2 regions of the Musicola paradisiaca NCPPB 2511 genome follow, and region 2 is predicted to be linked to the other one. Evidence: predicted binding sites of a transcription regulator. Region 2 holds the regulator's gene; the other holds the start of a gene.
The links. The regulator PurR, encoded in region 2, represses purine synthesis genes. The targets are predictions, from matches to a motif close to CANGCAAACGTTTGCNTG.
Positions count from the first base shown of each region.

Region 1: cvpA (colicin V production protein) is a predicted target of PurR. The motif match lies at 2,565-2,582, and genes of this name have one in related genera.

Region 1 is NZ_CM001857.1:2,991,472-2,995,687, reverse strand. It holds partial or broken gene accD (acetyl-CoA carboxylase, carboxyltransferase subunit beta) at 1-262, shown strand, start outside; gene folC (bifunctional tetrahydrofolate synthase/dihydrofolate synthase) at 337-1,605, shown strand; partial or broken gene dedD (cell division protein DedD) at 1,595-2,423, shown strand; gene cvpA (colicin V production protein) at 2,741-3,232, shown strand; gene purF (amidophosphoribosyltransferase) at 3,263-4,216, shown strand, end outside.
Region 2 is NZ_CM001857.1:1,985,398-1,989,613, reverse strand. It holds gene DPA2511_RS08685 (C40 family peptidase) at 1-354, shown strand, start outside; gene cydH (cytochrome bd-I oxidase subunit CydH) at 502-591, opposite strand; gene purR (HTH-type transcriptional repressor PurR) at 964-1,989, shown strand; gene cfa (cyclopropane fatty acyl phospholipid synthase) at 2,322-3,473, shown strand; gene DPA2511_RS08665 (riboflavin synthase) at 3,621-4,216, opposite strand, start outside.

The DNA of each region.
Region 1 (4,216 bases), 1.0 Mb from region 2:
GGTGATTTGAATATTGCGGAACCCAAGGCGTTGATTGGTTTTGCCGGCCCGCGCGTGATTGAACAAAACCGTGCGTGAAAAATTACCGGCAGGTTTCCAGCGCAGCGAGTTTCTGCTGGAGAAAGGCGCGATCGACATGATCGTTCGTCGCTCGGAAATGCGGTTCAAGCTGGCGTCTATCCTCGCCAAACTGACCAATCAACCGGAGCCGCTGGAGCCTATCACCGAACGTATCACGGCTTCTTCTGAAAGTGATGCCTGATCTCTTATGGCGGGGATATCATCGTGATATTCTCACCATATCAACGCACCGTAAGTCGTCAGTGAACGGGACTCATGGACAATCTTCAAATACCTCAAGCCACGTCGCCTTTGGCCGCGTGGCTTCACTATCTTGAGCATTTGCACGGTCAACCTATCGATCTGGGTCTGGAGCGGGTCAAACAGGTTGCGGAACATCTCCAACTGTTGCAGCCAGCTCCCTGGGTTTTTACCGTTGCGGGCACCAACGGGAAGGGAACCACCTGCTGTACGTTGGCCGCTATTCTGATGGCGGCTGGCATGCGGGTCGGCGTTTATAGCTCGCCGCATCTGTTGCGTTATACCGAGCGCGTGCGTATCCAGGGGCAGGAACTGCCGGAATCTCTGCATTGCCAGGCCTTTGCCGATATCGACGCCGGTCGTAACGGTATTTCGCTGACCTATTTTGAATTTGGCACGTTGGCGGCGTTGCAGTTGTTCAAACAGGCCCGACTGGATGTGGTTATCCTCGAGGTTGGGCTGGGCGGGCGGCTTGACGCTACCAATATCGTTGATGCGGATGTGGCGGTAGTCACCAGCATCGCGCTGGATCATACCGACTGGCTGGGGAATTCCCGCGAGAGCATCGGCCGCGAAAAAGCGGGGATTTTCCGCGCGAACAAACCCGCGGTGGTGGGCGAACCGGATATGCCGGATTCGATAGCCGCCGTGGCCGCCGAGAAGGGCGCGTTGCTGTTTCGGCGTGGTGCAGACTGGTCGTTTGACGTGCAGAAGGATGCGTGGCGCTGGCAGTGCGGCGATAAACACATCGCGGGATTGCCCATACCCTCAGTCCCCTTGCCTAACGCAGCGACTGCGTTGGCGGCGTTGCAGGTTTCGGGGCTGGATATCGACGAAGACATTATCCGTCTGGGATTGCGGAACGCCGCTCTGCCGGGGCGTTTTCAGATTGTGCGCGAAAAACCGTTGTTGATTCTGGATGTTGCGCATAATCCCCATGCTGCGGGCTATCTGGCATCCCGTCTCAACGCATTGCCGCGTTATGGACGAGTTCGCATCGTGATCGGCATGCTGGCGGACAAGGATATTCCGGGTACGCTGGCATACCTGAAGCCGTTGGCGGATGACTGGTACTGTGCGCCGCTGGACGGTCCACGAGGCGCTGGCGTAGAACAACTGGCTTGCCATTTGGCTGGCTGCGGGCAATATGCGGATGTCGCATCCGCCTGGCGGCAGGCGATGCAGGACGCCGGGCCGCAAGATATTGTGGTGGTTTGCGGTTCTTTCCATACGGTGGCGCATGTGATGGAAGCGCTGGAGGGGAGCGTAACGCATGGCGAGTAAATTCCAGAATCGCCTGGTGGGTACGGTGGTGCTGGTGGCGCTAGGGGTGATCGTGTTGCCTGGTCTGCTGGACGGCAAGAAAAAGCACTATGAGGATACCTTCGCCGCTATTCCTCTGGTGCCAAAACCGGGGGATACGCTGGAGTCGGAGTCGATCCCACCGATTACGCAGTCGTTATCGGCCCAACCCCCGGAAGGCGCGGCGGCGGCGATGCAGGATAAAAAATGGCTCGCAGGAGGATAAGGATGAACCCGCTACTGAGCCGCCGGTAAGTCGTGTAACGACTCAGCCCGTTCAACGCTCAACCCCGCCAGCGTCTCCTCCTATCGTGACCGAGCGACAGACTGTCACACAGTTGGCTCCGCCCGCCATGAAGGCTCAGCCCGTAAAGCCTGAGGCAAAGACAAAGCCGGAGGTGAAAGTGGATACGCGCAATAAGCCCGAACTGAAGTCGCCTGAGGTGAAAACCGAAGCGCGTCAGCTCGAAGCGAAGAGCGTCGAAAAACCGGCTGACAATAAAACGACCGCCAGAGCGGTGGAAAAACCGGCGCCAGTTCAGGAGCAGGCACCAGCCGGGCAGGCATTTGTCGTGCAGTTGGGCGCGTTGAAGAATGCGGATAAGGTAAACGAAGTCGTCGCTAAGCTGCGCTTGTCGGGATATCGCGCGTATACGGTGCCGTCTATGCCGGTGGCCGGGCAGATTACCCGTATTTATGTCGGCCCGGATGCGTCTAAGCAGAAATTGGAGTCATCGCTTGGGGAACTACAGCAGATCAGCGGCTTAAGCGGCCAGGTCAGAGCCTATAGCGCCCGCTGATCATCGGTGTCGTACTGAAGGGTAGGGGAGCATAGCGACCTTACCCTTTGTGTTTGGGCCGGGGGGATTGGGGGCGGAAATGGCGGCGCGTCCCGGCGACATCAACGGATGTAGACTGGGACATTCGTCTGTTATGGCGACAACGGAAACGGTTGCCCGTTATCTGTATGGCGTGGCAGGCGTTTTTTCATTTATTCGCCTATCGAAAAAATCGGCGGGAAATACGCTACGCAAACGTTTTCTTTTTCTGTTAAAATGCGCCGCGAACAGAATGACCGGCGTATACCGATGTTCATCGTTCATTATTGGGATAGTTCATGGTTTGGGTTGATTACGTCATTATCGGTATTATCGGATTCTCGGCTCTGGTCAGTCTTATCCGGGGGTTTGTCCGTGAAGCGCTGTCGCTGGTGACTTGGGGATGCGCATTTTTTATCGCCAGCCACTACTACGCCTATCTCGCGGTTTATTTCACGCGATTTGATGATGAACTGATACGTAACGGTGTCGCTATCGCCATTCTGTTTATTGCGACGTTGATTGTGGGTGCTATCGTCAATTATGTGCTCGGTTCACTGGTTGAACGTACTGGGCTGTCAGGCACCGACCGCGTACTGGGCATCTGCTTCGGTGCGCTGCGCGGCGTGCTGATTGTTTCCGCGCTGCTGTTCTTTCTGGACACCTTTACCGGATTTTCCCAGAGCGCTGACTGGAAGCAATCCCAGCTGATCCCGCAATTCAGTTACATCATTAGATGGTTCTTCAACTATCTGCAAAGCACGTCGAGTTTCTTGCCGCGGCATATCTAGCCGCGGTGGCGCTGATGAGGAAAAGACAACATGTGCGGTATTGTCGGTATCGCCGGTTTTACGCCGGTAAACCAGTCGATTTATGACGCGTTAACGGTGCTGCAGCACCGTGGGCAGGATGCCGCAGGCATCGTCACCATTAATGCTTCCAATTGCTTTCGCCTGCGTAAAGCAAACGGTTTGGTGAAGGATGTTTTTGAAGCCCGGCACATGCAGCGTTTGCAGGGCAATATGGGGATCGGCCATGTGCGTTACCCTACCGCCGGCAGTTCCAGTGCCTCAGAGGCGCAGCCTTTCTATGTTAATTCCCCGTTTGGGATCACGCTGGCTCACAATGGCAACCTGACCAACGCCCATGAACTGCGTAAAAAGCTGTTTGAAGAAGGTCGTCGTCACGTTAACACCACATCGGATTCTGAAATTCTGTTGAATGTGTTCGCCAAAGAGCTGGATCGTTTCCATCATTACCCGCTCTTGGCGGAGGACGTGTTTTCTGCGGTCGCTGCGACGCATCAGCAGATCCGCGGCGCTTATGCCTGTGTGGGTATGATTATTGGCCACGGTATGGTCGCCTTCCGCGATCCGAATGGGATTCGTCCGTTGGTGATCGGCAAACGCAATTTGGCCGATGGGCGCAGTGAATACATGGTGGCGTCGGAAAGCGTAGCGCTTGATACGCTGGGGTTCGAATTTTTGCGGGATGTCGCACCCGGCGAAGCTATCTATATTACCGAGCAGGGGCAGCTGTTTACTCGTCAGTGCGCGGAGAATCCCAAAAGTCACCCTTGCCTGTTCGAATATGTCTATTTTGCTCGCCCGGACTCGTTCATCGATAAGATTTCGGTTTATAGCGCCCGTGTTCGCATGGGGCATAAGCTGGGTGAAAAGATTGCGCGTCAATGGGAAGATCTGGATATCGACGTGGTGATCCCGATTCCGGAAACCTCCTGCGATATCGCACTGGAAATTGCCCGTATTATCAAT
Region 2 (4,216 bases):
CATTACCAATGGGGTGGTTCTTCGCCGTCTGCCGGTTTTGATTGCAGCGGGTTGGTCTATTACGCCTACAAAGATCTGGTGAAAATCCCGATTCCGCGTACCGCCAACGAAATGTTTCATCTACGCGACGCCGCCCCCATCAAGAAGGCCGAACTGGAAAGCGGCGACCTGGTGTTTTTCCGTATCACTAACCGGGGAGCAGCGGATCACGTAGGGGTTTATCTGGGCAATGGCCGTTTTATTCAGTCGCCTCGCTCCGGTGCTGATATTAAAATCAGCAAGTTAAGCGAAGATTACTGGCAAGAGCATTATGTTGGCGCTCGCCGTGTCGTGACCCCAAAAACCATCCGTTAAGTCGCCTTCTGCAACCGTAAGACCATAAGCTCCTTTACTCGGGAGGTTTTTTAGAGAGACAAAAAAACCTCCCGCCGTAAAGCGAGAGGTTCTCAGAAAACACAAGCTCTGACTGCGGATACCGCTTATCAGACGCTTTTCACCGTATCAGTTAAGAACCGCAGTCAACCCCATAATAACGATGACGGTCAGTGAGACGAACGTCGTAAATAGCGACATTTTCAGATTGGTATCCATAGCACTCTCCTTTAATTCACTTTCGGGTCATCTTGATAATTAAGCTACCGAACATGCATCGGGAACAGTATAGTTCATGCGCTCTATAGCACGATGGCAGCATTATTACCGGATTACACAGAAAAAACCTGCTTATCTGTCACAGAGATAATATGAATTACCTCTTCCACTTTCCGCCCAGATCAGACAAAATCCGCAGTTTACCGAACACACTGCGTTTGCGTTGGTGAAGCGTCAGCCCTGCCCTTCAGGTATCTCTCGGCACTCTCCTTCTGAAATCCGACTTTTGTCCAGGCAAAAGCAGGATCCACGCAGGCAAACGATTAACAATATACTTACTGCTGTAACAAGTAGGTTCAGGAGTCATTCTGCATGGCAACGATCAAAGATGTGGCAAAACGTGCTGGCGTTTCGACCACAACCGTGTCTCACGTGATCAATAAAACACGTTTCGTCGCCGAAGAGACCAAAGCCGCAGTACGTGCGGCCATTAAAGAACTACATTATTCCCCCAGCGCCGTCGCACGCAGTTTGAAAGTCAACCATACAAAATCAATCGGGCTGTTGGCGACCTCCAGTGAAGCGCCGTACTTCGCCGAGATCATTGAAGCGGTGGAAAACAGCTGTTATGCCAAAGGCTATACGCTGGTGTTATGCAACTCCCACAATGAGTTGGATAAACAACGCGCGTACCTTTCCATGTTGGCGCAAAAACGTGTCGACGGGCTGCTGGTCATGTGTGCGGAATATCCACCAGCATTACTGACGATGTTGGCAGATTATCGTCATATCCCCATGGTAGTGATGGACTGGGGTGAAGCACACAGTGATTTCACCGATACCATCATCGACAACGCTTTTTCCGGCGGCTATATGGCCGGGCGGTATCTGATCGAACGAGGTCATCGCGATATCGGCGTCATTCCCGGGCCACAAGAACGAAATACAGGCAGCGGCCGTTATCTGGGTTTTCTCAAAGCACTGAAAGAGGCGGACATTCCCATCCGGGAAGAGTGGATAGTTCAGGGTGACTTCGAGCCGGAGTCCGGCTACCGGGCTATGCATCAGATTCTGGCGCAGAAACAACGCCCGACCGCCGTTTTCTGCGGCGGCGATATCATGGCAATGGGCGCCATCTGCGCCGCCGATGAGATTGGATTGCGCGTACCGCAGGATATTTCGGTGATCGGGTATGATAACGTCCGGCACTCCCGCTATTTCACGCCAGCGTTGACCACGATCCATCAACCTAAACAACGTTTGGGGCAGGCGGCATTCTCGATGCTGCTCGATCGCATCACCAGCAAACGAGAAGAATCGCAGATGATCGAAGTCCATCCAACGCTGATCGAGCGGCGCTCAGTTTCTGACGGCCCATTCCGGGATTACCGCCGTTAGTCAGATGACTTTCTTATTCAACGCCGATTTCTAAACCTTCAACACTGCTTCGCCCCAAGCGGGACTTGTCCACAGGACGAAGCAGTCATACACTTGTCATTGTCTTTCGCAACACTCGTAATCAAGAAAGATCGATCTTTTTCTATCCTGTCTATTGGTCGTCGCACTGTTCATCACGACCAGGGATAGATGCCCTTCGCACCGGCTTTTCTCTTATTTTCCTCTGAGAACATCAGAGGTAGACGATGGATTTTTTCCACCGATACCGTTACGGGTAAAATTGTCTACGTTGTTCCTTGTTCGACATCATTCTGACAAGGTAGGGAGAAGTTATGAGTTCATCTTATGTGGAGGAACTGGGTACTCCTGAATCATCCTGGTTCCAGATTATCAACGAAATGCTGTCGGTTGCCGGTATCACCGTCAACGGCTCTTGCCCGTTTGATATTCAGGTCAAAAATCCTGACTTATACAAGCGCATTCTGCGCGAAGGTTCGTTGGGATTGGGTGAAAGTTACATGGACGGCTGGTGGGAATGTGAGCGACTGGATATGTTTTTCCACCGCGTATTGCGGGCGGGGCTGGAGAACCGTCTGCCTGTCCGCTGGCGGGATACTCTCCGGATACTCACGGCGCGGCTGACCAACCTGCAATCCCGACGTCGCGCCTGGATCGTCGGCAAGGAGCATTATGACCTTGGCAATGATCTGTTCACCCAGATGTTAGATCCGTACATGCAATACTCCTGCGGCTACTGGAAACAAGCCGAAACGCTGGAGCAGGCTCAGCAAGACAAATTGCGCATGATCTGCGAAAAGCTACAACTACGCCAGGGAATGACACTGCTGGATATCGGTTGCGGCTGGGGCGGCCTCGCTGAATTCGCCGCACGCTATTACGGTGTTGCCGTGACTGGCGTAACCATCTCCCGCGAGCAACAAAAACTGGCGCAGCAACGCTGTCAGGATCTGGACGTCGATATTCAACTGCTGGATTATCGTGACCTCAATCACCAGTTTGATCGCATCGTTTCCGTCGGCATGTTCGAGCACGTAGGGCCGAAGAATTACGACACCTACTTCCACGTAGTCAGCCGCAATCTCAAGCCTAATGGATTGTTTTTGTTACATACCATCGGCGCCAATCAGACCGACCTGAAAGTCGACCCCTGGATTAACAAATACATATTTCCCAATGGCTGCCTGCCATCGGTGCGCCATATTGCGCAAACCAGCGAACCGTATCTGATTATGGAAGACTGGCACAGCTTCGGCGCTGATTATGATCGTACCCTGATGGCCTGGAATGAACGTTTCCAACAACATTGGTCAAAACTGTCTGGGCACTACCCCGCACGCTTTCACCGTATGTTCAGCTATTACCTGAATGCCTGTGCCGGTGCGTTTCGTGCACGCAATATTCAGCTCTGGCAAGTGCTGTTTAGCGTCTCTGGCGTGGAAGGTGGAATACGTGTGCCGCGTTAACGGCTGCTAGGAAAGGAAGAACAGACTGGCTATCCGGCACGGATAAAAAATACGGTGCGGCTATCTAGCTGCACCGTATTTTTTATTCAGGATGCGGAACAGGTTTCACCGTGCGGCATGACAAACGGTTCTGCCCACGGCTTTCGTTCAGGATCCTGCCTCGACGTCTGTGGTCACAGAAGTGTGTTGTGCCTGCTGGGCCAACACCCGCTCAACCGTATCGACAATCGCTTGCGTCTGCGGGTCGATTTCAATATTGATGCGATCGCCCAGACGCTTCCGCCCCAGCGTGGTGCGATTCAGCGTTTCCGGAATCAAATGTACGCAAAAGCGGTTGCGGGTGACTTCACCAATCGTCAGGCTAATGCCGTCAATACCGATAAACCCTTTATGCAACACATACTTCATGAGCGACGGATCCGACAGACGGAACCATATCTGATGATTGTTTTCTGATGTCAGGATTTTGACGACTTCCGCAGTGCATATGATATGGCCGGACATCACATGCCCCCCGACTTCATCACCGAATTTGGCTGCCCGCTCGACGTTAACGCTATCGCCTACACCCAGGTCGCCAAGATTGGTCAACCGCAACGTTTCCTTCATCAGATCGAAACTCACCTGCCCACCATCAATAGCCGTGACGGTCAAACAGACACCGTTATGGGCCACAGATGCGCCGGGCACCAACCCAGGCAACAGTTCCTCAGGCAGCGCCACCACATGGGTACGAAAATTCG